3 regions of the Streptomyces sp. NPDC020875 genome follow, and region 1 is predicted to be linked to each of the others. Evidence: riboswitches for the same ligand, from Rfam matches in the RefSeq annotation. Region 1 holds a riboswitch; each other region holds the start of a gene.

What was found. Region 1 has a riboswitch for cyclic di-AMP ahead of AB0G74_RS31045 (M23 family metallopeptidase). Riboswitches for the same ligand answer to the same signal wherever they lie in the genome.
Positions count from the first base shown of each region.
Region 2: linked by a shared signal. The riboswitch ahead of AB0G74_RS25675 (LysM peptidoglycan-binding domain-containing M23 family metallopeptidase) and the one ahead of AB0G74_RS31045 (M23 family metallopeptidase) in region 1 are both predicted to bind cyclic di-AMP.
Region 3: linked by a shared signal. The riboswitch ahead of AB0G74_RS10010 (M23 family metallopeptidase) and the one ahead of AB0G74_RS31045 (M23 family metallopeptidase) in region 1 are both predicted to bind cyclic di-AMP.

Region 1 covers NZ_JBFADP010000075.1:19,554-28,961, reverse strand. The annotation lists gene AB0G74_RS31065 (DUF6596 domain-containing protein) at 1-626, shown strand, start outside; gene AB0G74_RS31060 (MerR family transcriptional regulator) at 673-1,419, shown strand; tRNA gene AB0G74_RS31055 (tRNA-Met) at 1,627-1,700, shown strand; gene AB0G74_RS31050 (PP2C family protein-serine/threonine phosphatase) at 1,881-3,050, shown strand; cyclic di-AMP (ydaO/yuaA leader) riboswitch at 3,513-3,659, shown strand; gene AB0G74_RS31045 (M23 family metallopeptidase) at 3,671-4,666, shown strand; gene AB0G74_RS31040 (PrsW family intramembrane metalloprotease) at 4,839-6,146, opposite strand; gene trmB (tRNA (guanosine(46)-N7)-methyltransferase TrmB) at 6,641-7,519, opposite strand; gene lhgO (L-2-hydroxyglutarate oxidase) at 7,615-8,838, opposite strand; gene AB0G74_RS31025 (sporulation protein) at 9,211-9,408, opposite strand, start outside.
Region 2 covers NZ_JBFADP010000049.1:24,487-33,894, reverse strand. The annotation lists gene AB0G74_RS25695 (aspartate aminotransferase family protein) at 1-990, shown strand, start outside; gene AB0G74_RS25690 (XRE family transcriptional regulator) at 1,080-1,715, shown strand; gene AB0G74_RS25685 (DUF6126 family protein) at 1,861-2,040, shown strand; gene AB0G74_RS25680 (tyrosine-protein phosphatase) at 2,078-2,890, opposite strand; cyclic di-AMP (ydaO/yuaA leader) riboswitch at 3,358-3,517, shown strand; gene AB0G74_RS25675 (LysM peptidoglycan-binding domain-containing M23 family metallopeptidase) at 3,523-4,503, shown strand; gene AB0G74_RS25670 (SGNH/GDSL hydrolase family protein) at 4,697-5,497, shown strand; gene AB0G74_RS25665 (tyrosinase family protein) at 5,577-6,401, opposite strand; gene AB0G74_RS25660 (tyrosinase cofactor) at 6,418-6,816, opposite strand; gene AB0G74_RS25655 (STM4011 family radical SAM protein) at 7,133-7,996, opposite strand; gene AB0G74_RS25650 (STM4012 family radical SAM protein) at 8,007-9,362, opposite strand; gene AB0G74_RS25645 (STM4013/SEN3800 family hydrolase) at 9,359-9,408, opposite strand, start outside.
Region 3 covers NZ_JBFADP010000013.1:97,964-107,371, forward strand. The annotation lists gene AB0G74_RS09995 (DNA topoisomerase IV subunit A) at 1-864, opposite strand, end outside; gene AB0G74_RS10000 (pitrilysin family protein) at 1,153-2,505, shown strand; gene AB0G74_RS10005 (pitrilysin family protein) at 2,502-3,899, shown strand; cyclic di-AMP (ydaO/yuaA leader) riboswitch at 4,348-4,512, shown strand; gene AB0G74_RS10010 (M23 family metallopeptidase) at 4,524-5,351, shown strand; gene AB0G74_RS10015 (GntR family transcriptional regulator) at 5,632-6,378, shown strand; gene AB0G74_RS10020 (HPr family phosphocarrier protein) at 6,740-7,021, opposite strand; gene AB0G74_RS10025 (GNAT family N-acetyltransferase) at 7,268-9,408, shown strand, end outside.

The DNA.
Region 1 (9,408 bases):
ACCGGCTCCACCGCGCCGACCTGGCCCGGGAGGCGATCCGGCTGACCCGCCGGGTCCGGCTGCTGCTGCCCCGCGAGGGCGCCGTCACCGGACTGCTGGCGCTGATGCTGCTCACCGAGGCGCGCGGCCCGGCCCGCAGCGGCCCGGACGGCGAGCTGATCCCGCTGGACGAGCAGGACCGGACGCGCTGGGACCGTACCGCCATCGCCGAGGGCACGGCCCTGGTCGAGGAGGCGCTGGGCCAGGGCCCGGCCGGGGTCTACCAGCTCCAGGCCGCCGTCGCCGCCCTGCACGACGAGGCCGGGCGGCCCGAGGAGACCGACTGGCCGCAGATCCTCGCCCTGTACGACCTGCTGGTCGCGATCGCCCCCGAACCCATGGCCGAGCTGGGGCGGACCGTCGCCGTCGCCCGGGTCCGCGGACCCGAGGCCGGGCTCGCGGAGGCCGACCGGCTGGCGGACCGGCTGCCGGGCCACCACCGGCTCGACGCCGTCCGGGCCCATCTGCTGGAGGAGGCCGGACGGCCGGCCGAGGCCAGGGCGGCGTACGAACGGGCCGCCGAGGCCACCCTCAGCGGGCCGGAGGCCGACTACCTCCGCCGCCGGGCCGCCCGAATCGTCGGCTGATGCCGGGCTTGACCTTTACGTAACGTCAACTTCTACCGTTCAGGTCATGGAGTGGTCGATCCAGGAGGTCGCCCGGCGCGCCGGGACGACCAGCCGCACCCTGCGGCACTACGCGGACATCGGACTGCTGGAGCCCCGCCGGATCGGGTCGAACGGCTACCGCTACTACGGCCCGGACGAGCTGATCAGCCTCCAGCGGATCCTGCTCCTGCGCGAGCTGGGGCTCGGGCTGCCCGCGATCGCCGGGGTCCTGGCGGGGCAGCGCGATCCGGCCGCCGCGCTCCGGGCCCATCTGGAGCTGCTGGAGCTGGAGCGGGACCGGCTCGCCCGCCGGATCGCCTCGGTGCGGACGACTCTGCTGAAGACCGAACGAGGGGAAGAAGTGATGGCCGAGGACGTGCTCGACGGCTTCGACGACAAGCGGTACGAGAAGGAGGTCACCGAACGCTGGGGCGCCGACGCCTGGCGCGACGGCCGGCGGTGGTGGTCGGCGCTCGGCGAGGACGAGCGGCGGGCCCGGCTGCTGGAGCACGAGACGATCGCCCGGCACTACGGGCGGGCCCGGCGGGAGGGCGCGGAGCCCGGCGACGAGCGGGCGCAGGAGATCACCGGGCGGATGTACGCCTGGCAGTCGGCGGTCCGGCCCCCGTCGAGGAGCCACTTCGCCGGGCTCGGCGAGATGTTCGCGACGGACCCGAGGTTCGGGAAGAACTACGACAAGTACGGGGAGGGGACGGCCGTCTTCGTCCGGGACGCGATGCGGATCTACGCGGACCGGAATCTCACCGACTGAGGCGGGCGCGGGGACCGGGGGGCCTGGGGCCCGGGGCCCAGGCCCCGGGGCCCGGGGAGGCTTGGGGGACCGGCGGGATCCACGGCGCCGGAGCGCCGATCCCGCCGGTCCGGGGCGGGATCGGCGGGATTTTTGAAACCGATGGGGCCGCGGGGGCGGAAATGGTCGTCGGCGGTGCTCCGGATGGCGTAGAGTTGGGTTCACCGACGCGGGGTGGAGCAGCTCGGTAGCTCGCTGGGCTCATAACCCAGAGGTCGCAGGTTCAAATCCTGTCCCCGCTACTGAAGACACGGCCCGGTGTTCCGTAACAGGAACACCGGGCCGTTGTCGTACCCGGCCGCACCGCCCCGGGGTTCCGTACGCCGTCCCGTACGCCGTTCCGCGCGCCGTCCCCCGTCCGGCCCTCCGCGGGTCGCCCTCCGCCCGTCCCGCCGGGACGCTGAGGGGGGAGGAGAACATCCGTGGCGGAGGAAGAACAACCGAACCTGTCCGGTGGCGCCCGGCGACTCGCCCGGATGCTGCCGTCGCTGATGATCATCGCGGGTGTGGTCTTCGACCTCGCGACCCCGTCGAAGTTCACCGCGGCCCCGATGTTCACGGCCGCCCCGCTGCTCGCCGCGCCCTTCTTCTCCTTCTCCGTCACCCTGGCGACCGGGATCTTCGCCGTACTGACCGAGCTGATCCTCGACTTCTACAACAGCCTGCTCGACGAGACCCAGGCGTATACCGAGCTGACCACCGTGATCACCGTCTCGGCGCTGGCCCTCTTCATCAACCGGGTCATCACCCGGAGCCAGGAGCAGCTCGCCTCCGCCCGGGTGATCGCCGAGACCGCGCAGCGCGCCGTGCTGCCCACCCCCGCCGAGGAGATCGGCGGGCTGCGGGTCGCCGCCCGGTACGAGGCAGCCCTCGCCGACGCCTTCATCGGCGGCGACCTCTTCGCCGTCCAGGAGACCCGGCACGGGGTGCGGCTGGTGGTGGGCGACGTCCGGGGCAAGGGCCTGGGCGCGGTGGAGGCCGTGGCCGTGCTGATCGGCGCCTTCCGCGAGGCGGCCGAACGGGAGCCGACGCTGGAGGAGGTCGCCGACCGGCTGGAACAGGCCCTGGTCCGGGAGGGGCTGCGCAGGGGCGGCGACACCGAGGAGAACACGGCCCACTTCGAGGGCTTCGCGACCGCCGTGATCGCGGAGATCCCCTACGGGGCCGGGATCGTACGGCTGCTCAACCGGGGGCACCCCGATCCGCTGCTGCTGCGGGGCGACGGCCGGGCCCGGTTCCTGCCGCCGGACGACGCGGCCCTGCCACTGGGCATGCGGGAGCTGGGGGAGTGGCCGGGGCGGACCGAGACGCATCCGATGCCGGACGGCTCGACCCTGCTGCTCTACACCGACGGACTCTCCGAGGCGCGGAACCCGGCGGGGGCCTTCTACGACCCTGGGGAGCGGCTCGGGGGCCGGGTGTTCCCGGGGCCGGGCGAGCTGCTGGACGCGCTCGTCGACGACGTACGGCGGCACACGGGCGGCGGATCCACGGACGACATGGCGCTGCTCGCGGTCACCGGGACCCCGGCCGCCGCCGGCGCGGCTCCCGACCCCGCGGACGACGACCGGCCTCCGGGGCGCGGCGGCTGACCAACGGTGAGCCCGGTAGCCGGATCGCGGAGGGCGGCGAACGGCGTGCGGAGGGCGGTGGCCGGATCCCGTACGGCGGCTTCCGGCCCGGTGGCCGAAGCCCGGCGAACGGTCCGTCCGGCGCCGGAACAGACGGCGCTCCGGGCTCTTGGATAAAGACTTGACCAACCCTTCGCCGGGCCTCGGTGCCTATGTGCCATTGCACGGCCCGTTTTTCTACCGAGAGTAATTGAGTCGTCGCTCTGCATATATCGATTGACGGTCCATCAGCGGCCGTGGGCGTGCCGACGGGGCGTCAGGTGCCCGTTTCGCGAGTCGGCTCGCCCGATTTGGCGAGCTTCTGTCCCGGTTGATCCACCGGGTGGGTTTAACGATCATCAGGAACAGCTTGGAAAACATTCCCGGTGTCTATTAACGTTCGATAACGCAGCGCGGTCGTCCCAGCCGCCGTCAGGGCGGCTCCGTGCTCACGCGCCGAATCCCGTAAGGGAACCGGGGAACCACTTCTTGGGGTGAATCGGGTGCCTCCGCAGCCTGCGGAGTCACGCGTAGGAGACCTTCCTGCTCCGAACCCGTCAGCTAACCCGGTAGGCGAGAAGGAAGGAAAGGAGTACGCCTCAGTGGCGTCCAACACCCCTGCCCCGCAAGCCCCCGCCGGGCCCGGGTATTCCCACTCCGGCTTCCGTGAGGACGGCGGTCCCGAGCGTTCCACCGACGAGTGGAACCCCAGCGCCGAGACGATCGGCGCCAGCCGCGGCAAGCACCGCGTACTGCGGCAGCAGCGCCGGGCCTTCGCCCGCAGCTCCACCGTCCTCGGTGTCGGTGTCATCGCCGCCGTCGGCGCGGGCGGCATCGCCACCGCGCAGGACAAGGCCCCGATCACCATCTCCCTGCCCGACGGGCTCGGCGGCGACGACGAGGGCCCCGCCCCGGTCGGCCTCGCCACCATGGGAGCCCCCGGTGCCCAGGCAGAGGAGGCCGACGCGGCCGCCGGTGACGCCCTGCGCTCCCGGATCCTCCAGCAGGCCGAGCAGCAGCAGGCCACCGCCGACGCGGAGCGCCGCGCCGCCGCCGAGAAGGCCGCCGCCGAACAGGCCGCCGAGGACGCGAAGCAGGCCGCCACCGACGCCAAGAAGAAGGCGGACGAGGCGAAGAAGAAGGCCGCCGAGGAAGCCAAGAAGAAGGCGGAGGCCGAGCGGCTCGCCAAGCTGGCGAAGAGCTACTCCGCTCCCACCTCCAACTACCGGATCACCTCGACCTACGGCCAGTCCGGCTCGATGTGGTCCTCCGGCCAGCACACCGGTGTCGACTTCGCCGCCTCGGCGGGCACCCCGACCAAGGCCGTCGGCGCGGGCACCATCAAGTCCGCCGGCATGGCGGGCGCGTACGGCCTGCAGACCATCCTGGAGCTGAACGACGGCACCGAGGTGATGTACGCCCACCAGTCGTCGATCACCGTCAGCGTCGGCCAGAAGGTCGCCGCGGGCGACATGATCGGCCGGGTCGGCGCCACCGGCAATGTCACCGGCGACCACCTCCACATGGAGGTCAGGACGCCCGGCGGCTCGGTGATCGACCCCCTGGCCTGGCTGCGCAGCAAGGGCGTGCCCGTCTAGGCACACCCCCGCGGCCTCGCGACTTCTCGTGGACCACCGGCAGTTCCGACGCATCACCCCCCGACGTCGGAGCTGCCGGTTCCGCATGTCCGGGGCCGGTTTCGGGCCGGCTGCCGTACGGCTCGCATTGGGCTGCTGCGGGACGCCGTACGAGTCACATGAGTCGTACTAGTCAGACGCGATACGGGTTGTACCCCTCGTAGTCGCGGTACGGCGGCGGCACCCGCACCGCGCCCGCCGCCCGGGCGCCGTAGGTGAGCGCCGGTCCGGCCACCGCCTTCCGGTTCCACATGTGGTGCAGCAACTCCTGCTCCCGCGCCACGAAGTCGGGGTCGGCGGCCCCGCGCGACGCCCGGTCGCGCAGAAAGGCCAGTGACGTCGCGAACCGTACGTACTCCGACACCGCGTGCGCGGCGGTCGGCCCCCCGGCCCGGCGGGCGAAGGACCGGGCCTCGGACCTGGCCCGCATCGAGGACAGCGCGGCGGGTTCGGCGGGCGCCAGCCAGCCCGCCGCGGCATACGGCGGCAGCGCGACCGAGATCGTCCGCAGCTCCCGCTGCCGGGACCAGATCGTCAGCCAGGTCAGCAGCGCGAAGGCCGGGACCATGAACATCCCGTAGACCAGGTAGAAGCCGAACGGGCCGAGGTAGGACGCCGAACCGTTCCAGAGCGCGTGCATCGCCATCGACAGCAGCAGCCCCAGCACGGGCAGGGCGAACCGGCGCAGCCGCTGCCGTCGCGCGGCCATCGCCGCGAAGCCCAGCCCGAGACCGGCGAGCACGGTGAAGAGGGGATGCGCGAACGGCGACATGACGACCCGTACGAAGAACGTCGCCGCCGCCGACGCGATACCCGAGCCGCCCGCCGACTGCTCCTCGTCGAAGGCTGTGCCGAGATAGAGGATGTTCTCGGTGAAGGCGAAACCGGTCGCGGTGAAACCGGCGAACACCACACCGTCGACCAGACCGGTGAAGTGCCGCCGCCGGAAGAAGAAGAGCAGGAAGAGCGCGGCGGCCTTGGCGGTCTCCTCGACCACCGGGGCGACCAGGGTCGCGCCCAGATTGTCGGCGCTCGTCGGATCCGCGGTGGCGGTGGCGATCCACTGGATCGCGAAGGTGTTGGCCAGGATCGAGACCAGTGCCGCGCCGAACGCGCCCCAGGCGAAGGCGAAGGCGAGGTTCCGCCAGGGCCGGGGCTCGACCCGGCCCAGCCAGCGGAAGGCCGTCAGCAGGAGCGGTACGGGCAGGGTGGCGAGACCGAGGCCGACCAGGAAGCCCTGGGAACCGGTCTGCTCCCGGACTATCGCCAGGATCACCAGCGCGCACAGGGCCAGCAGCAGGATCAGGATCCCGGCCCGGATCGCCTTGCTGCGCCAGATCCGGGCGACCCGCGGCTTGTAGCGCCAGCGGGAGCGCTCCGGCATGGCGTCGAAGACCGGCCGGGCGTCGTACGCGGGCACGGCGGGTCCGCCGGGGCCCATCGGACCGGTGGCGCCGGTGGTGCTGGTATCGCTGGTGGTGCTGGATGTGCCGACGGGCCCGGTGGTGTCGGTGATACCGGTGGTGTCGGTGGCGGGATTCGGCCGGTGGTGGGGGTGGGACCGGGGCGGGATGGGCGCGCCGTCCGGTGGTACGGGCCGGGGCCCGCGCACCCCGGTGCGTTCCGGATCGGGTGGGTGCGCCCCGGCCTCAAGGGGCGAGGGACGCGGTACGGGACGGGATGCGGACGGCTCGGACACCCGTCGACATTAACGATCCCCGGTGACAACCGGCGACGGGGCGGTGTGATCCCTGGCCGGTTCACGCGATATGCCACCGCGAATCGCCCCGGTCGCGGCCTTTTGAAGGGCCTCGGCGCCGGACACCTCCGCTCGTACTCCTCCGCCCGGACCGGTCCCGGTCCATGCCGGGTGCCGCTGCCGCAGGGGACGATCCGGGTCCGGGGCGCTCGGGTCCGTACCGCCGGGGCGTGCGGTCAGACCCGGCGGAAGAGGAGGTCCCGGACGACGTGGCCCTTGTCCAGCCCCTGTCCCTCGAACCGGGTACGGGGCCGGAAGCCGGGCCTCGGCGCGAAGCCGCCGTCCTCGGCGGTGTTCTCGAAATCGGGGTGCGCGGAGAGCACCTCCAGCATCTGTTCCGCGTACGGCTCCCAGTCCGTCGCGCAGTGCAGTACGGCCCCGGGCTTCAGGACCCGCGCGGCCAGCGTCAGGAACTCGGGCTGGATCAGCCGCCGCTTGTGGTGCCGCTTCTTCGGCCACGGGTCGGGGAAGTACACCCGCATCCCGTCGAGCGCGGCGGGCGCCAGCTGCTCCCGCAGCAGGATGATCGCGTCACCGTTGGCCACCCGGACGTTGGTCAGCCCGTTCCGCTCGGCGAGACCGAGGAGATTGCCCTGCCCGGGGGTGTGGACGTCCACGGCCAGGATGCCGGTCCCGGGGTCGGCGGCGGCCATCCGCGCGGTCGCCTCGCCCATCCCGAAGCCGATCTCCAGGACGACGGGCAGCCCGTCGAACATCGCGCCGAGATCGAGTACCTCCCGGCCGTCGATGTCGAGGCCCCAGACCGGCCAGAGCCGGCGCAGCGCGTCGCCCTGCCCGGTGGTCACCCGGCTCCGCCGGGGCTGGAAGCTCCGGATCCGGCGCTCGTGGTGCGATCCGGCGGGATCGGCGGCGGGGCCGCCCGGGAACCTCGGCTCGTCACGGCGCCGCCGCGCCCCGGCCCCGGCGGAACCGTCCGTCGCGGTCGGCGCGGCCTCCGCGGACGAAGGGGTGTGCTCGGCGTCCGAGGGCTCGGCGGGTGTGAGCCGCTCGGGGCCTTCGGGGGTCTCGGGGGTGTGGGGGCGCGATGTCGACACAATGAGCCAATTCTACGGCGCCCCGCCCACCCCCCGGCCCGCCTGCCCACGGCCCGGCCCGCCCGCCGCGCCCCGGCGGAGCGCGAGCGGTGCGGCTACAGCATCGCCCTGACCCGGCGGGCCACCTCGCGGCCGATCGGGAGGGACGCCGTCGCCGCCGGGGACGGCGCGTTCACCACATGGACCGCCTGACGGCTCTCCCGGATCAGGAAATCGTCGACGAGCGTGCCGTCCCTGAGGACCGCCTGGGCACGGACGCCCGCGTCGGTCCGGCGCAGGACGTCGGAGGTGACCGCCGGGAGCAGCCTGCGGACCTCCGCCGTGAACGCCTCCTTCGACATCGAGCGGCGCAGCTCCCCCGCCCCGTACCGCCAGTGGCGGCGGGCGAGCCGCCGGCTACCGGGCCAGGTCAGGGTGGCCGCCAGCTCGGCCGGACGGATCACGCCCCAGTCGTAGCCCTCGCGGGCGAGCGCCGGGACCGCGTTCGGCCCGACATGGACGGAGCCGTCGATCCCCCGGGTCAGATGGACCCCCAGGAAGGGGAACGCCGGGTCCGGTACGGGATAGACCAGCCCCCTGACCAGGGACGGATCCATGAGTTCGTAGTACTCCCCGCGGAAGGGGACGATCCGCGCCCCCGGGTCGTCGCCGGTGAGCCGGGCCACCGTGTCGCTCCGCAGCCCGGCACAGTTGACCAGTACATGGGCCCGCAGCACCGTCCCGGCGGCCGTGCGGACCGCGGCACCCCAGGGGCGGCGGTCCACCGCGACGACCTCCTCGCCGCAGCGCACCTCGGCCCCGGCCGCGACCGCCAGGTCCGCGAGCTTCCGCGCCACGGCGCCGAAGTCGCACACCCCCGTCGTCCCGACACGGATCGCGGCCACCCCGCGGACCCCGGGTTCGTACTCCGTGATCTGCGCGGGGCCCAGCTCCCGGACCGGTATCCCGTTCTCCCGGCCGCGCTGGACCAGGGCGTGCAGCCGGGGCAGCTCGTCGCGACGGGTGGCCACGATCAGCTTGCCCGTCACCCGGTGGGGCAGATCGTGTTCGGCGCAGAACTTGACCATCTCGGCCGCTCCCGAGACCGCGTACCGCGCCTTGAGGGAGCCGGGCCGGTAGTAGATCCCGCTGTGGATCACCCCGCTGTTGCGGCCCGTCTGATGGCGGGCCGGAGCCGGTTCCCGCTCCAGCACCACCACCCGGGTCCCGGGGGCCGAGCGGGTCAGCGCGTACGCCGTCGAGAGGCCGACGATGCCGCCGCCGACGACCAGCACATCGCAGTCGAAGCCGTGCACGGTCCGCCGCCCGGTGCCCGTCATCGCTCCACCTCCGCCCGCTCCGCTCCGCCCGATCGTCCCGGCCGCCTCACTTGCCCCGCTCGTCGTGCCCGTGCGGGCCCCGTCGCTTCCGCCGTCCGCCCCGCTCGCCGCTCTCGCCCCGTTCTCTCCGCTCTCTCCGTTCGTCCCGTGCTGTCCGCGCTCCTCGCCGCCACGGCTCAGGCCACCGCCTCTCCGGCGGCTGTCCCCGGCCGCCGTACGTCCCACCCCGATACTGCACCCCGCCACTGACAACGTCGTCGCCACCGCGACCGGAACTCGTGCCTCCGGGCGCGGACCGAGTGGTCTCGCACGGACCGCAGGACCGGAGGACCGGTGGCCGGAGGACCGGCGGACGCGTGCGTCCGGTGCGCCCTACGCCGGTGCCATCAGCAGCGGCCGGGCCCTCTCCCGTAGCTCCGCCACCCGGGGCTCGTCCCCGTACGGCTCCAGCTTGTGCAGCAGGTCCCGGACGTACTCCGTGGTCCGTACGGAGGAGATCCGGCCCGCGACCTCCACCGCCCGGACGCCCGCCGCGCAGGCCGCGTCCAGATTGCCCGACTCCAGCTCGGC
Region 2 (9,408 bases), on a different contig from region 1:
CTGAAATTCGCCCGCTGCGCCACCGGCAGACCCAGGGTCCTCTACTGCGACCACGCCTTCCACGGGCTGACCACCGGCTCCCTCTCCGTCAACGGCGAGGCGGGCTTCCGCGACGGCTTCGCCCCGCTCCTCCCCGACACCGCCGTCCCCCTCGGCGACCTCGACGCGCTGAAGCGGGAGCTGCGCCGGGGCGATGTGGCCGCCCTCGTGGTGGAACCCGTCCAGGGCAAGGGCGTGTACGAGGCCCCGCCCGGCTATCTGCCGGCCGCCGCGGAACTGCTCCACCGGCACAAGGCGCTGCTGATCGCCGACGAGGTGCAGACCGGCCTCGGCCGGACCGGCGACTTCTACGCCCATCAGCACGAACCCGGGGTAGAACCCGATCTGATCTGTGTCGCCAAGGCGCTCTCCGGCGGCTACGTCCCGGTCGGCGCCACCCTCGGCAAGGACTGGATCTTCCAGAAGGTCTACTCCGCCATGGACCGGGTCCTGGTGCACTCCGCGAGCTTCGGCTCCAACGCCCAGGCCATGGCCGCCGGGCTCGCGGTGCTCTCGGTGATCGAGGACGAGAAGCTGGTGGCCAGGGCCCGGACCACCGGCGATCTGCTGCGTACCCGGCTGGCCGGGCTGGTGGACCGGTACGAGTTCCTGGCCGATGTCCGCGGCCGGGGCCTGATGACCGGGATCGAATTCGGCCGCCCCTCGTCGCTCGCCCTGCGGGGCCGCTGGGCGATGCTCCAGACCGCCCGCAAGGGACTCTTCGCTCAGATGGTGGTGGTACCGCTGCTGCACAAGCACCGGATCCTCACCCAGGTCTCCGGCGATCATCTGGAAGTGATCAAGCTGATTCCGCCACTGATCATCGGCGAGCCGGAGGTGGACCGCTTCGTCACCGCCTTCACTGCGGTCATGGACGAGGCCCACAGCGGGGGCGGATTGCTCTGGGACTTCGGGAAAACCCTGGTCAAACAGGCCATGGCACAGCGCTGACCATCAGTTCGAAGGCCATACGTCCGAGAAGTTTTTGCCTCTGGGGCAAGAAAGTTGCCTCAGAGGCATTTTCCTGGCGCAATGGACTCATGCAGAGTCCTCCCGGGGGCCACCCCCCGGACCCCCGATCCACGGCGCCCGGCGGGCCGCCGGACGAGCCGGAGTCGCTGCCCGACGTGGCGCCCAGGCTCCGCGATCTGCGCCGCAGGCGCGGACTGACCCTGGAGGCCGCGGCCCATCGCGCGGGGCTCTCGCCCGCGCATCTCTCCCGGCTGGAGACCGGCCGGCGCCAGCCGTCGCTGCCGATGCTGCTCGGTCTCGCCAGGATCTACGGTACGACAGTCTCCGAGCTGCTGGGGGAGTCGTCGCCGGAGCACGACCCGGTGATCAGGGCCGGGAGCCGGGAGCCGTCCCAGGCCGACGGGTGGACGTACCACCAGGTCGGCGGGCCGGGCCGGGCGATGCAGTCGCTACGGCTGATCGTGCCCTACGGCGCCCAGGGCGAGCTGGTCCGCCAGCACCCCGGCGAGGAGTGGCTCTATGTCCTCGACGGCCGGGTCCGGCTGTCGCTCGGCGACACCGTGCACGAGCTGGGACCCGGTGACAGCGCGCACTACGACTCCCTCACCCCGCACCGGATCACCGCCGCGACCAGGGACGGAGCAGAGATGATCTTCGTCCATACGCTGCTCCAGAGCCCCGATATCTTCCATCCGCACTTCTGACGGCGCCCCGTGCCGGTCCGGCTTCGCCGCCCGGCCCCCGACGACCGTCAGAACCGCCCGACCGGTCCCGGTGACCGGCCGGGAACCCCTCCCGGCCCGGCCGGGGGACAGCCCCGGCCCCGGGCCGGAGAAAGCAGAGGCCGTCATGGTCGAGAACCCCACCGCGGGCGAGGGTGCGGCACTCCCCGCCGACCGTCCCGTCCGGGAGCGCAAGGAGGAGGGCAAGTTCCCCAAGGGGATCTGGATCCGGCTCTTCGCCTATCTCGTCGCCGGACATGTCTTCGCGGGCTTCCTCTATCTCCTCTTCGAGGTCGGCGCGAAGTAGTCGCGGGCCCCGGTCGGGGGCGCCGCCGCGCCGCCGGTCAGGCCGTGGTGAGCAGCCGCTCCCGCAGCCGGTCCCGGGTCTCCGGGGCCAGGCCCAGCCCCCGGGACAGATACTCCTCGGTCCCGCCCCAGGTCGAGTCGATGGTGTCGAAAGCGGCCCGCAGATACGCCGGACGCGCGTCGAACAGCGGGCTCAGCAGCTCCATCACCTCGCCGGACGTCCCGGCGGGCGCGTCGTCGGCCCGCCGGACCAGATAGCGGCGGTGCGGGTCGTTGGACTTCAGATAGTCGGCCTCGATCGCCTCCCGCTCCACCCCGACCGCCAGCAGCGCCACCGCGATCGAAAGACCCGCCCGGTCCTTGCCCGCCGCGCAGTGCATCAAGGCCGGGACGCTGTCCTCGGCCAGGGCCCTCAGGACCCGCCCGTGCTCGCCGGTCCGGCCCGTGATCAGGGTCCGGTACGACTCCACCATCCGGTCCGCCGCCCGGCCGTCCGCCAGCAGGGACCGCAGCTGGGGCAGATCGCCCCGGTGGACCACCTGCCAGAACTCGGCGCCGTCGGCCGGATCGCTCAGCGGCAGATTGAGATTCCGCACCCCCGGCAGGGTCACGTCCGGGCCCTCGATCCGGATGTCGGCCGCGTTGCGGAAGTCGAAGATCGTATGGAGGCCGAGACCGGCGAGGAAGGCGGTGTCGCTTCCGGTGGCATGAGCCAGATGGCCGCTGCGGTAGAGCCGTCCGTGGCGCACCGTCCGCCCGTCGCCGGTCGGCATGCCGCCGACGTCGCGGAAGTTGCGGACCCCGGCCAGCTCGGGCTCGGTGGACGGAACCTGCGGCACCTGCTGCGTCACTGAGGGCTCCCTGAGGCGTCACTGCCGTCGGCCCGGACGCCGACGGTGGCGTGAACCCGACGATACGACATCGGTTCCGTCGGGCGATCTTCTTGTCGGACCGGTCCTGAGTGGTGCCGCGAGGGTGCCGGAGCCGGGCCGGAGAACGGCCGAACCGGCAGAGGATCGTAGGGTTCTGTCCGTATTCATGCCCAATAGGTGCTTCGTCGAACATGCCCCGCCTCATGGGTAGATGGGCGCTCCTCATGAGCAGGATCACAATCGTGACGTTGTGTGGCGGGGGCCGCCGGGCGGGACGCCCCCGGCGGTGGGGAGTTGGCCCGGGGGTCTCCACGGAGGGTGACCGGCTCCGGCGCCCCCGCAAGATCGACCCCGGTCGCTGCCGTACCGCTTGGCTTGTTCCTGGCGACATGGCCGGTTTACGGTCGCCGAACTCCGGACGGACCGCCGAATCCTGCCGCCGCCCGGACTTTCCTTCACCCGAACCACGTGGCAGGAGCGGGGGACCCAGGTAGTACGCCGATCCGGGCGACCGGACGGCTCGGGGTGAAGCCGTGCCCGACGGGCGCGGCCGGGCAACTCCAGCCCGAACCCGACAGCTCACCTCGCAGGCGCCGGAGAGGAAACGCGCCATGCCCGGAAAGGGTAAGCACCGCCGTCCCCGGACGACGGTCATCACACGCGGCATCGTCGCCGCCGGTACCGGCGGAGCCGCCATCGCCCTGCCCCTGATCGGGGCCACCGGCGCCCACGCCGCCGAACCCGCCGCCCCGGTGACCGCCGCCGTCGCCCCGGCCGCCCAGGTGACCCCGGCCGCCGCCGAGAAGACCGCCGCCGGAGCCACGACCTATGTCGTCGTCGCCGGTGACCACCTGTCCAAGATCGCCGTCGAGCGCGATGTCGAGGGCGGCTGGCAGCAGCTGTACGCCGACAACCGTACGGCCGTCGGCGACGACCCGTCCCTGATCCACCCCGGTCTGAAGCTCACCCTGAACGGCGAGGGTGCCGAGCGCCCGCAGTCCGGGACCGGCGAGAAGCCGGCGAAGGCCGAGAAGAAGGCGGAGACCGGCAAGGCCGACCGCGCCTCCCGCGACGGCGCCCGGGCCACCGCCCCGGCCCCCGCCGCCGAGCCCGCCCCGGCGAAGCAGGCCGCCCCGGCCGCCGAGCCCGCCGCCGCGGAGCCCGCCCCCGAGTCCGCCCCGGCCACCGGCGGCTGGTCCGCCCCGGTCGACGGCGCCGTCAGCACCCCGTACCGCGCCTCCGGCGCCATGTGGTCCAGCGGCTACCACACCGGTGTCGACTTCGCGGTGCCCACCGGGACCGGCATCAAGTCCATCGGCCCCGGCACCGTCGTCTCCGCCGGCTGGGCCGGCGCGTACGGCAACGAGGTCGTCATCAAGCACACCGACGGCACCTACTCGCAGTACGCCCATCTCTCCTCCCTCTCCGTCGCCGCGGGCCAGACCGTCAGCGGCGGACAGCAGATCGGCCTCGCCGGTTCCACCGGCAACTCCAGCGGCCCGCATCTGCACCTGGAGGTCCGTACCGGACCGGGCTACGGCTCCGACATCGACCCCGTCGCCCATCTGCGGAGCCACGGCGTCAACCTCTGAGCCCGCCGAGCGCGTTGAACCCGGCTCGTCCCGCGCCCCGGACCGCCCGTCCGGAGCGGCCACCGCGTCCCCCACGACACCCCTGTCGTGGGGGACGCGGTGTATTCCCGGCCGGTCGCGGGATCACGGTGTGATAGATCACGGCCCGTCAACCCCTCCCTACGGTCGCGTAGGTCACATCCCCGAGGGGAGGATGGTTGCCGTGGCAGACGATTCGAGCACAGTGATGACCGGCGGGATCGGGTCGTACGCGGCGATCGGTGACAGCTTCACCGAGGGCGTGGGGGACCCGGGACCCGATGGAACCTACGTCGGCTGGGCGGACCGCTTCGCGGTACTGCTCGCCGACCGCGTACCGGAAGGCACCTTCCGGTACGCCAATCTGGCCGTACGCGGCCGACTCCTCGACCAGATCGTGGCGGAGCAGGTGCCCAGGGCGCGGGCGCTCGCCCCGGACCTGGTGTCGTTCTGCGCCGGGGGCAATGACATCATCCGCCCGGGCAGCGACCCGGACGACGTGGCGGAGCGGTTCGAACGGGCCGTCGCCGAACTGACCGGGGCCGTCGGCACCGTCCTGGTCACCACCGGCTTCGACACCCGTGACATCCCGGTACTGCGCCATCTGCGCGGCAAGATCGCGACCTATACGGCTCATGTCCGGGCCATCGCCGACCGCTACGACTGTCCGGTGCTGGACCTGTGGTCGCTCCGGTCCGTGCAGGACCGCCGGGCCTGGGACCCCGACCGGCTCCATCTGTCGCCGGAGGGGCATACCCGGGTCGCCCTGCGGGCGGGTCAGGTACTGGGGCTCGACATCCCGGCCGACCCCGACCAGCCGTGGCCGCCGACCCCGCTGCGGGGCACGCTGGAGGTACGGCGCGACGACATCCACTGGGCCCGGGAGTATCTGGCGCCGTGGATCGGGCGGCGACTGCGGGGCGAGAGCTCCGGCGACCATGTGGAGGCCAAGCGGCCCGATCTGCTGCCGCTGTGACGCCGTGTCCGAGGGCCCGCCCGTACCGGGAGCGGGCCCTCGGACACGGTCATCCCGTCATCCGGTCACGCCGGGACCGTCAGGCGTAGGTGTACCACTGGGTGTGGTCCAGCAGGCTGGCCGGTGTGGTGTTGGTCCACGGCGCCATGTTCTCGTTGAGGGCGACCGCCCCCGTGGTGCTGGTGCTGGGCAGGTACTCGGCGCTGGTCGGGTGGAGCGCGTGCCAGTCGGCCCAGAGCTTGTCGACATAGGCGTGGTGCAGCCAGAACACCGGGTCGTTGGGGGACGTGGCGCCCTCCATATGACCCCGGACCCAGCTGTGGACCCGGTTGTGCATGCTGTAGTAGCCGTCCGTGCCCTCCAGCCGGGCCCGGAAGCCCGTCGAACCGTCCCGGAACGGGGCGGAGTCGTAGGTGGTCAGGGTCAGCGCGTCGGCGACCTGCGCCGCGGTGGGCAGGGTCGGTACGAAGAACCCGAGGGCGCGCCGGAGGTACACCCCGGTGTCGACCCCGACGGTGATGTTCCACTTGCCGCCGGAGTGGGCGAACGGGCCGTCCATGACCTGATCGTCCTGGGCACGGCCGGTGCCGCCGAGGAAGTCCGGGGCCCAGAGCGACGAGGAGGCCGTGTTGTCGACCGTCCAGTCCCAGTAGGGGATCGACACCGTCGGGTCGACCTTCTGCAGTTCGGACTCGAAGTCGATCAAGTACTTGCGGTGCCAGGGCAGGAACGACGCGCCGAAGTGGCCCACGTAGACGCTGGTGTTCATATCGAGGGCGAAGCGGAGCCGGTGGGCCTCGACGAACTGGTCGTAGACGCCTATTCGCTTCACCTCCAGCACGGCGTCGGTGAACTTCTTCTTCTCGGCGGTGGTGAGGCTCGCCTGGTTCTTCCGTACGGTCATCTCAGGGGCTCCCGGCTCAGACGGCGGACATGAACGGCACGACCTGGGCGCCCTTGAGGCTCTCGACCGCGGCCCGCGCGGCGTCGAGCGGGGTCTTGAACCGTGAGTAGTGGTTGATCGCGCTGCTCCAGCCGAACTTGTCGTGCTTCATGATGTGGAGCTCACGGCCGTCGATCAGAACCCGGTAGCCGCCGTGGGCGGCATGGGACTTGGCGGCGTGTCCCTCGGCGGGCAGCCCCTGGATCCGGCGGCCCTGGAAGACCTCGTCGAAGGAGCCGAGTCCCTTGGCGACGTCGTGCGAGCCGTGGCCGCCGGAGGAACCGACGGCGGTCGCGGTGGCGACCCCGATCAGTGCCGTGCCCGCGGCGGCGCCTGCGGCGGCCCCGATGACCTGGCGTCGGGTGAATCTGGACATGACGAAACGACCTCCTGGAATGGTGGTGGAGGGCGGCCCCGGGGATGTCCCGGAAGCGCCGCGGCCATGACTACCCGGGCCTTCGGCTTCGCAGTAGGCCGCCGAGGTCGGTTGGCTGCCATTGGGTCATGTCTTCGCAGGTCATCGCGTTGCAGCCGGTGCTTCTCGGTGCCCGGCGCCAGGAGCCGTCGCCCACTGTGGTGAAGATTCTGTCGTGAAGGCGGGGCAAATATGAAGATCCTTCGGTGGTGAGGCGATGCCGGAGGTCCCGCCCATGATCGGAACATGGCCGGAAATCGGGCCACGCTTCCGGGGGTTATGTCCCGGATGGTGAGATCCCCGGGGCCGGGATCCGTTCGAGTACGCCACCGGCGAAGACGTCGTACAGCGGCAGAGACTCCAGATGGACATAGCCGATATGGCAGTCGCAGAGCGCCAGCGGACAGGCCCTCGGCCGGAGCGCCGCCCGGTAGGAGCCGTCGTACAGATTGCCCAGCTCGGCCCGGACGAAATGACAGCGCCGGACCGTCCCCTCGCCGTCGACGGAGATCACCGACTCGCCCGTCCGGCACGGCAGCCCCGCCGAGCGGTGGGGGCGTCTGCTGTACGGGAACAGCGGGTCGACCGCCGTCCAGGCGTCGGCCTCCGCGTCCTCGTAAGTCCGGCCCTCCGCCGCGTTGACCCAGAGATAGACCTGCTCCGGAAGGTCGGCGCGGAGCCGCAGGGCGTCCTCGCGGTGCTCGGGCAGCCCCACGATCCCGACACTGAACCGGATGCCCCGGTCGGCCAGTTCACGGGTCCGGGCCAGGAACCGGTCGTACGGCGTCTCGCCCGGATGGTACGTACACCAGAGGGCCAGCTTCGCCGGGTCGGCGTCGGCGAGCCACTCCGTACGGCAGCTGAGGTTGGTCTGGATCGCCACCCGGCGGATATGCGGCAGCCGGGACAGCTCCACCAGGGTCCGCCGGTACCAGGACCGGACCAGACCCTCCCCCCAGGGGGTGAAGAGGACCGAGAGCCGGTCCCCGGTCTGTGCGGCGGCCCAGTTGGAGAAACGTTCCAGCGCCGCCCGGTCGGCCCGGAGCTGGTCCGGGGTGTCCCGGCGCTTGGCGAAGGGGCAGTAGGGACAGTCGTAGTCGCAGGAGGCCAGCGGCCCCCGGTAGAGCAGCGTCAGATCCATGACGACGGCCTCACTTCGGCTCGTACGCGGTCATCCGCGCCCGTACGGCGGGGGAGAACAGCTCGGGGCCCAGCGCGTCCGAGTGCGCCAGCCCCTCGGGGCTCAGCCGCAGCAGACCGGCGGGCGCCGACCCGTCCAGCCAGCCCAGGGCCGTGAACCGGGCCAGCTCGGGACCGAAGTCGTCCCCGGGGTCCCGGCCGAAGCGCTCCCGGTACTCGGCCACGGCCAGGCCCCGCGCCTGGAGCAGCGACTGCAGCAGATGGCGCCGGCGGGACTCCGCCGGGTCCATCGCGAAACCGACCTCGGCCCGGCCGAAGTCCTCGGTCCCGGTGTAGTCGTCGATGATGCCCCGGACCTCGGACGCGGCCACCGCGTAGTCGAACGAGTAGTGCAGCCCGGAGGTGTAGGAACGGGCCCCGCAGCCCAGGCCGATCATCCCGTCGGTCTGGCAGGCGTAGTCGTCGGGGCCGCGCGCCGCCCCGGCGCCCGGGGCGTCGGTCCGCCGGAACATCCGCATCGACACCTGTTCGTACCCCTGGCCGAGCAGCAGATCCCGGCCCCGGCGGTAGAGCGCCAGCCGCCGGGCGTCCCACTCCCGGTCGCTCTCCCGGGCCCGCCGGTCGAGACCGGTGAGCGGCCGGACGTACAGGGGGTAGAGATACAGCTCCTCCGGCCGCCAGGCGAGGGCCGTCTCCAGGGAGTAGCGCCAGCTGCGTTCGGTCTGGCCGTCGATCCCGTAGATCAGATCGATGTTGAGGACCGGGATCCGGCTCTCCCGGATCCGCCCCAGCGCCGCCTCCACCTCGGCCGTCCGCTGGGGGCGGACCGCCGCCCTGGCCTCCTGTGCGACAAAGCTCTGCACCCCGATGGAGAGCCGGGTCGTCCCCCGGGCGGCGAGTACCGCGAGCCGGTCGGCGGTCGCCGTCGACGGGGAGGTCTCCACCGCGAGCGGGACCGCCGCCAGATCGGCGCCCATCCGCTTCTCGGCGATGTCGCAGAGCCGTTCCAGTTCGTCGGCGGTGAGGAACGTCGGCGTACCGCCGCCGAACGCGGCGGCTGCGAACCGGACCGGACCGTCGTCCCCGAGCGCGTCCCGTACCGCTGTCGCCTGCCGGTCCAGGGCGTCCAGATAGCGGGTGGTCAGCTCGTCGGGGGCGCCGATCCGGGTGAAGAGATTGCAGAATCCGCAGCGGATCTCGCAGAACGGTATGTGGAGATAGAGGGAAAGGGCGTCCTTGCGCTCCCCGGCCCACAGCTCGCGCAGCGCCGGACGGTCGTCGCCCAGCGGGCGGTAAGCGGTTTTATGGGGATACGCATAGACGTAGTGCTGGTACGGCCGGGGGTGCGCGGCCGGTGCGAGAGTCATACGGCGGTCTCCAGCGGTGCGGGGAGAGCGGCCGCGCGGGCCGGGG
Region 3 (9,408 bases), on a different contig from region 1:
CTTGATCTTGGCGATCACCTTCTCCGGGCCGACCGTGAACGGCAGTTCCGTGACGATCAGGCCCTTGCGCCGGGGGGTGACGTCCTCCACGGTCGCGGTGGCCCTGATCTTGAAGGTGCCGCGGCCCTTCTCGTAGGCGTCGCGGACGCCCGCCAGTCCCACGATCCGGCCGCCGGTGGGCAGGTCGGGCCCGGGGACGAACCGCATCAGGGTCTCCAGGTCGGCGCCCGGATGACGGATCAGATGACGGGCCGCGGCGACGACCTCGCCCAGGTTGTGCGGCGGCATGTTGGTCGCCATGCCGACCGCGATCCCGGAGGCGCCGTTGACCAGCAGATTGGGGTACGCGGCGGGGAGCGCCACCGGCTCCCGCTCCTGGCCGTCGTAGTTGGGGGTGAAGTCGACCGTGTCCTCGTCGATGGACTCGGTCATCAACGATGTGGCGTCCGCCATCCGGCACTCGGTGTACCGCATGGCGGCCGGGGGGTCGTCGTTGCCGAGAGAGCCGAAGTTCCCGTGGCCGTCGACGAGGGGGAGCCGCATGGAGAACGGCTGCGCCATCCGGACCAGCGCGTCGTAGATGGACTGGTCTCCGTGGGGGTGGAGCCGGCCCATCACCTCGCCGACGACCCGGGCGCACTTGACGTACCCCCGGTCGGGGCGGAGCCCCATCTCGTTCATCTGGAAGACGATGCGGCGCTGGACCGGCTTCATGCCGTCCCGGGCGTCGGGCAGCGCACGGGAGTAGATGACCGAGTACGCGTACTCGAGGAAGGAGCCCTGCATCTCGTCGACGACGTCGATATCGAGGATCCGCTCCTCGAAATCATCGGGCGGCGGGGTTTTGGTGCTGCGGCGGGCCATCGCGGCTCCTGCTCCTTCACGGCCGGGCGGGGATCTGACGCCGACCATTGTGGACCGTGGCACCGACAACCCCGACCACCGGCCGTCGAACACGCCCGCGGCCCCCGGCCCGTCCGGCGGTCCGGGGCGTCCGCCGGGCGCACCCCGGGGCACGCCCGCGCACCGGGACTTCGCCCAGCGCGAACCCCGAAGGCGCCCGGAACTTCGCCAGGTGTCAGCCCGCTTGCATACAGTGGCAGTCCTGGGGGGACCAGCAACAGCAGCGCGATCGAAGGGACGTACATGCCCATGGGTCACACGGCCACAGAGCAGGCCGGTTCGGGCGGCCTCACAGCGACGGAGCACCGCCTGGCGAACGGCCTGCGCGTGGTGCTCTCCGAGGACCATCTGACCCCGGTCGCCGCGGTCTGTCTCTGGTACGACGTGGGCTCGCGCCACGAGGTCGCGGGCCGTACCGGCCTGGCCCACCTCTTCGAGCACCTGATGTTCCAGGGGTCGAAGCAGGTGCAGGGGAACGGTCACTTCGAACTGGTGCAGGGCGCGGGCGGCTCCCTCAACGGCACCACCAGCTTCGAGCGCACCAACTACTTCGAGACGATGCCCGCCCACGAGCTGGAGCTGGCGCTCTGGCTGGAGGCCGACCGGATGGGCTCCCTGCTGGCCGCCCTCGACGACGAGTCGATGGAGAACCAGCGGGACGTGGTGAAGAACGAGCGCCGCCAGCGGTACGACAACGTGCCGTACGGCACCGCGTTCGAGAAGCTGACGGCCCTCGCGTACCCGGAGGGCCATCCTTACCACCACACGCCGATCGGCTCCATGGCCGATCTGGACGCGGCGACCCTGGAGGACGCCCGCGCGTTCTTCCGTACCTACTACGCGCCGAACAACGCGGTGCTGTCGGTCGTCGGGGACATCGACCCCGAGCGGACCCTGGCCTGGGTGGAGAAGTACTTCGGCTCGATCCCCGGCCACGACGGCAAGCAGCCGCCGCGCGACGGGTCGCTGCCGGACGTCATGGGGCGGCAGCTCCGCGAGGTCGTCGAGGAGGACGTCCCGGCCCGTGCCCTGATGGCGGCCTACCGGCTGCCGCACGACGGCACCCGCGAGTGCGACGCCGTCGACGTGGCGCTGACCGTGCTCGGCGGCGGTGAATCGTCCCGGCTGCACAACCGGCTGGTCCGCCGGGACCAGACCGCCGTCGCGGCCGGGTTCGGACTGCTGCGGCTGGCGGGGGCCCCGTCGCTGGGCTGGCTGGACGTGAAGACGTCCGGCGGGGTCGAGGTGGCCGGGATCGAGGCGGCCGTCGACGAGGAGCTGGCCCGGTTCGCCGCCGAGGGGCCGACGCCGGAGGAGATGGAGCGGGCCCAGGCCCAGCTGGAGCGGGAGTGGCTGGACCGGCTCGGTACGGTCGCGGGCCGCGCCGACGAACTCTGCCGGTACGCGGTGCTCTTCGGCGACCCGCAGCTGGCGCTCACCGCCGTCGGGCGGGTGCTCTCGGTCACCGCCGACGAGGTCCGCGAGGTGGCCGCTGCCCGGCTGCGCCCGGACAACCGGGCCGTGCTGGTGTACGAGCCGGTGCCCGGCGCCGACGCGGAGAACGAGACCGACCACGACGCAGAAGAGGGGGCGGACAAGTGACCGACGCCGCCGAGCCGCTGACCACGATGGACTTCCACCCCCGGCCCGCCTCCGGGGTGCCCACCCCCTGGGCGTTCCCCGCCCCGGACCGCGGCACGCTCCCCAACGGGCTGACCGTGCTCCGCTGCCACCGCCCCGGCCAGCAGGTGGTGGCCGTGGAGATCAACCTCGACGCCCCGCTCGGAGCCGAGCCCGAAGGGCTCGACGGGGTCGCCACGATCATGGCCCGGGCCCTGTCGGAGGGGACCGACAAGCGGTCCGCCGAGGAGTTCGCGGCCGAGCTGGAGCGCTGCGGCGCGACCCTCGACGCCCATGCCGACCACCCCGGCGTCCGGGTGTCGCTGGAGGTGCCGGTCTCCCGGCTGCCGAAGGCCCTCGGGCTGCTCGCGGAGGCGCTGCGCGGTCCCGCCTTCGACGACGGAGAGGTCAAGCGGCTGGTCCGGAACCGGCTGGACGAGATCCCGCACGAGCAGGCCAACCCGGGCCGCCGCGCGGCCAAGGAGCTGTACCGCCGGCTCTTCCCGGCCGGGCTGCGGATGTCCCGCCCCCGGCAGGGGACGGAGGAGACGGTGGCCCGGATCGACTCCGCCGCCGTCCGGGCCTTCTACGAGGCCCATGTCCGGCCCGCCACCGCCACGGCGGTCGTGGTCGGCGATCTGACCGGGATCGACCTGGACGCCGTCCTCGCCGACACCCTCGGCGCCTGGCAGGGCGACGGGGCCGAGCCCCGGGCCCGGGAGGAGATCTCCGCCGACGACACGGGTCGGATCGTGATCGTGGACCGGCCGGGCGCCGTCCAGACCCAGCTGCTGATCGGGCGGATCGGGGCGGACCGGCACGACCGGGTGTGGCCCGCGCAGGTGCTCGGCACGTACTGCCTCGGCGGCACCCTCACCTCCCGGCTCGACCGGGTGCTGCGCGAGGAGAAGGGGTACACGTACGGCGTCCGGGCCTTCGCCCAGGTGCTGTGCTCCGCCCCCGACGGCTCGGGCGCGTCCCTGCTGGGCATCAGCGGCTCCGTTGACACACCCAACACGGGCCCGGCGCTGGCCGATCTGTGGACGGTGCTGCGGACCCTGGCGGCCGAGGGGCTGACGGACGACGAGCGCGATGTCGCCGTACAGAACCTGGTGGGGGTCGCGCCGCTGCGGTACGAGACGGCGGCGTCGGTCGCGGGCACGCTCGCCGACCAGGTGGAGCAGCACCTCCCGGACGACTTCCAGGGGCAGTTGTACGCCCGGCTGGCGCAGACCGGGACGGTGGAGGCGACCGCGGCGGTCGTCAGCGCGTTCCCCGTCGACCGGCTGGTGACCGTACTGGTCGGTGACGCGGCCGAGATCGAGGGCGCCGTCAGGGAGCTGGGGATCGGGGACGTCACCGTCGTCAAGGGCTGAACCGGCGGCCCGGCGGCGGAATCCGGGCCGACGGACAGCCGGACAGACCAATAAGACGGACCGACCGGCCCCGGTCCCGTACGCGCGCATCCGCGTACGGGACCGGGGCCGTGTCGTGCCCGTACGGAACCGGTGCCCGGTGCTTTCGTACGGGCACGGGGCGCGAGGGGCCGCCGGGAACGGGCCCGGGCCGTCCGGGCGGCGGGACCACCCGGGCCGGGGGCGGAAACCGGCCGGAGGGATCCGGCCGGGGGTGCAGACGGGCCGAACGGGTAACCGAAGTACGGCCGTCGCCCCCCGCCGCCCCGTCAGCTGTCCGTTTTGATGGGAAGTTGACCGACACGTGCTGTGGCATGAGCAACAAAGAGGGCTGTTTGTTTGGTGATCGACACGCGCCGCGCCTAGCGTCGGTCCGGCTGTTCGCAGGCAGGCGCCGCAACCGCGGCACGGACAGCCATCGCCGAGTCCCCGTCAGGCGCGAGCCCAGGGGAGCCGGGGACCCATGTTCCCCTTGGGGTGAATCGGAACCTTCGCAGCCCGCGGAGGAACCGTAGGAGACCTTCCTCTTCTCCGAACCCGTCAGCTAACCCGGTAGGCGAGAAGGAAGGAAAGGACCAGCCTTTCATGGCGTTCGCCCGATCCCACGGGAAGCACCGTGCCCCGAGCCGTGTGACGCGCCGCAGCGCGAGCCTCGCCGGAGCCGCGACCCTCGCCACCACCGGCGTCATCGGCACCTTCGCCGCCCCCGCGTTCGCCTCCGACAACGACGGCCGCGACCAGGGCCCCGAGACGGGCGGTCTGAGCGCCGAGGACACCGGCTCCATCCAGATCCTGGCCGCCGACGACACCGGCTCCCTGCGGACGCTCTCCGGCCCCGACACCCTCGCCTCCCAGGTCGCCGACCAGGCGCACGCCCAGAAGCAGGAGGCGAACGCCCGCGCAGAGGCGGAGGCCGAGGCCAAGAGGCAGGCGGAGGAGCGGGCCAAGGCGGAGCGCGAGGCCCGGGAGCGGGCGGCCCGCGAGGCGGAGCGCAAGCGGCTCCTCAACACCTGGACGTCGCCGGTCGCCGGTTCCGAGGTCACCACCTCGTACCGGGCCAACAGCTCCCTCTGGTCCTCCGGCAGCCACACCGGTATCGACTTCCACGCCTCCACGGGTACGAAGATCGTGTCCGTGGGCGCGGGCACGGTCGTCGAAGCGGGCTGGGGCGGCGCGTACGGCTACAACGTCGTGATCCAGATGCGCGACGGCTCCTACACGCAGTACGCCCATCTGTCGTCCCTCTCGGTCGCTGCGGGCGCGAGCGTGATGCCCGGCCAGGAGATCGGCCGCGCGGGCTCCACCGGCAACTCGACCGGCGCCCACCTCCACTTCGAGGTCCGGACCGGAGCGGAGTACGGCTCCGACGTCGACCCCGTCTCCTATCTGCGGGGCAAGGGCGTCAAGATCTGACACCCCCCGCCCCGGCGGACACCGCCCCCGGTCCGTCCGGGCGGGCTGTCCCCCTGTTCCTCCCGTGCCCCGGCGCCCCGCGCGCCGGGGCACGCGGCGTTCCCGGCCCCGCCCCGGCCGCGCGATACCGTACGGGCCGCCGCCGTACGGAATCGGCCGCCCTTGGCCGAAATGAACTGCCGGGTTATCGGGAACAGTCGGAATTCCCGATCGGCTGACATAGAGTCGGCCGGGAAATAAGAACCGCAAATGATTTCCCGGACCACGGCGGAGGTGCAGTATGCGGGTTCCCGCGCATTCGGTCTGCAGGGCGATTCGCGACGACATCGTCTCCGGCGTGTTCCGGCGCGGCGAACGACTCACCGAGGAACAACTCGCCCAGCGGTACGGAGTCTCCCGGGTCCCGGTGCGCGAGGCGCTGCGGACCCTGCGGGCCGAGGGCTTCGTCACCACCCGGCGCCATGCCGGGGCGTCGGTCGCCGAGCCCACCGGCCGGGAGGCGGCCGATCTGCTGGAGATCCGTACGCTGCTCGAACCGCTGGCCGCGGCCCGGGCCGCCCGGCACCGCACGGAGGGCCATCTGCGGGTACTGCGCGGACTGGTCCGGCTGGGGCGGGAGCGGGCGGCCGGTGACGGCCGGGCGGGGGATCCGCGGGCGCTGGACGCCTGGTTCCACGACACCCTCGCCGAGGCGTCCGGCAGTCCGGGGCTGATCGCGCTGCTCACCCCGGTCCGGCGGAAGATCGCCTGGATGTACCTGGTGGAGTCGGCTCACGGACGGTCCGCCGAGTGCTGGGCCGAGCACGGGGCGATCGTGGACGCGGTGGGCCGCGGTGACGCCGAGCGGGCCCGGACCCTGACGGCCCTGCACACGGAGCGCGCCGCCGGGCTCCACCGGCTCCGCGGGCCGGGCGCCCCGGACGGCGCCCTCGAACGGCCGCCGGTCCGGGGTCGCCCGCAGGCGAGGGGGCGGTCGGCGGCGGGCACCGGCCGGGCAGCCCGGGTGGGGGTACGGGGGCCGGTCTGAGGCGATCGCGCCCCGGCCGGGAGCCGCGGCGAATCGGCACCGCCCGGCCCCGCGGGGGCGGGCGGCGGACCGCAACATTTCGGCAACACGGAATGCGACCGCATTTAACACGGCTCCCGTATAAAGGAGTCGTGCCATATTTCCGATGGCCATTCCCGATGATTCCCGGCGACGACTCGTGGCCGGGTCGGATGTTTTCGCCATTCGTACGGTTCGTGCGGTGAAAACACATCAGGCGCTGATCCCCGGGCGGGGGATCAGCGCCTGTGAATTCCGGGAGCGCCGGTTCGGCGGGAATTCCGGAGCGCGCCGGAGGCCGTGGCGGAGCCGGACGGCCGGACGCGGGAGTCGCGGAGTCGGCTCAGACCGTCTCCGGCAGCTCCTCGAGTCCTTCGGCGACCAGCTTCGCCAGGCGGTCGAGCGCGGCGTCGGCACCCTCGGCGTCGGAGGCGAGCACGATCTCCTCGCCGCCCTGGGCGCCCAGGCCGAGCACGGCCAGCATGGAGGCCGCGTTCACCGGGGAGCCGTCGGCCTTGGCGATCGTGACCGGAACGCCGGAGGCCGTGGCGGCACGGACGAAGATGGAGGCGGGACGGGCGTGAAGGCCCTCGGCCCAGCCGACGTTGACGCGGCGCTCAGCCATGGTGTTGCCCTTCAAGTAATCAGTGGTTGTCTAGACCAGTTCCCGGTCAGTGTCTCACGACGCCCCGGGTGCTCGTGCCGACCGCTGGGGCGCGGTCGTGCCCCCCAGAGTGCCCCGCCGGGGCGTCCGTCGCGAACCATGGCCGGGACGTGTCGCGGCGGCGGGCGCGGGGGCCGGTGGGGCCGGTGAGTACCGGTGAGTCCCCATGAGTCCCGTGTCGCGGAGCCGCGCCGTACGCTTTCTGCCATGCAGACCGAACGGGGTGCCGAACGGGAGAACGGGCGACCGGATTCCGGCGGGTCGGACGTCGGCCGGCCGGGGGCCGGGAAGCCCCCGACCAGGGAGTCCTCGGCCGGGTCCGGGTCCGGGGCCGCGCCCGGTCAGGGGCCCGGGGCGGACGGCGACGGCGCGCCGGAGCACGCGTATCCCGATCACTGGGAAGCCGACATCGTGCTGCGCGACGGCGCGACCGCCCGGATCCGGCCCATCACCGCCACCGACGGCGAGCGGCTCGTCGACTTCTACGAGCAGGTTTCGGACGAGTCGAAGTTCTACCGTTTCTTCGCGCCCTATCCTCATCTCTCCGCCAAGGACGTCCACCGCTTCACCCACCACGACTTCGTGGACCGGGTCGGGCTGGCCGTCACCGTCGGGGACGAGTTCGTCGCGACCGTCCGCTACGACCGCATCGACCGGCACGGGCGGGCCGCGAGCGCGCCCGCCGACGCAGCCGAGGTGGCGTTCCTGGTCCAGGACGCGCACCAGGGGCGCGGGATCGCCTCCGCCCTGCTCGAACACATCGCGGCGGTGGCCCGGGAGCGCGGCATCCGGCGGTTCGCCGCCGAGGTACTGCCCGCCAACAACAAGATGATCAAGGTGTTCCGGGAGGCCGGGTACACCCAGCGCCGCAGCTTCGAGGACGGCACCGTCCATCTCTCCCTCGACCTCGAACCGACCGCCGAGTCCGTCGCGGTCCAGCGCGCCCGCGAGTACCGGGCCGAGTCGCGTTCAGTACGGCGGCTGCTGGCGCCGCGCGGTGTCGCGGTCGTCGGGGTCGGACGAGCACCGGGCGGACTGGGCCGTACGGTGCTGCGCGATCTGATCGCGGGGGGATACACGGGCCGGGCCTACGCCGTGAACCGGGCCTTCCCGGCCGACCGGCTCGACGTCGACGGTGTGCCCGCGTACCGCTCGGTCACGGAGATCACCGGCTCGGGCGTCCGTCCGGGCGCCGGGACGGACCCGGCGGCCGGTGGCGGTACCGCCGGGCCGCCGGTCGATCTCGCGATCGTCGCGGTACCCGCCGAGCGGGTGCCCGAGGTGGTCGCCGACTGCGGTGAGGCCGGTGTCCGGGGCCTCGTCGTACTCAGCGCCGGATACGCCGAGACCGGCGCCGCCGGACGGGCGCGCCAGCGGGAGCTGGTCAGGCAGGCGCGTTCGTACGGCATGCGGATCATCGGCCCGAACTCGTTCGGGATCATCAATACGGCGGACTCCGTACGTCTGAACGCGTCCCTCGCCCCGCACGCCCCCGCGCCCGGCCGGATCGGGCTCTTCACCCAGTCCGGTGCGATCGGTATCGCGCTGCTGGCGGCGCTGCACCGGCGGGGAGCCGGGGCGGCCGGGCTCTACGGCCCCGGTGGTACGGGTCCCGCCCGGCCCACCGCCTCCGAGGACCCGGCCGGGCCGACCGCCGCCGCCGATACCGCCGCCGCCCTCGCCGGACCTGTCGGCCTCGCCGGATCTGCTGGCCTGGCCGGACTCGCCGGGCTTGCCGGACTCTCTACATTTGTGTCGTCCGGCAACCGCGCCGACGTCTCCGGCAACGACATCCTCCAGTACTGGTACGAGGACCCCGATACCGATGTCGCCCTCCTCTATCTGGAGTCCATCGGCAATCCGCGCAAGTTCACCCGGCTCGCCCGCCGGACCGCCGCCGTGAAGCCCGTCGTCGTGGTCAAGGGCGCCCGCCACAGCGGCAGCGAGCCCCCCGGCCACGCGGTCCCCGCCCCCCGGATCCCCGACGCCGCCGTCGACGCCCTGCTCCGCCAGGCGGGTGTGATCCGGGTCGACACCGTCACCGAACTCGTCGACGTCGGCCTGCTGCTCGCCGGGCAGCCGCTGCCGCGCGGGCCGCGCGTCGCGATCCTCGGCAACTCCGAATCCCTCGGTCTGCTCACCTACGACGCTTGTCTCGCCGAGGGCCTGCGCCCGCTGCCGCCGCTCGATCTCACGACCGGCGCCGCGCCCGCGGACTTCAGGGCCGCCCTGGCCCGGGCGCTGGCCGCCGACGACTGCGACGCGGTCGTGGTCACCGCGATCCCCTGGGTACGGGAGAACGGAGCGACCGACTCGGGCGACGGGGGCGACCTCGCGGCGGCCCTGCG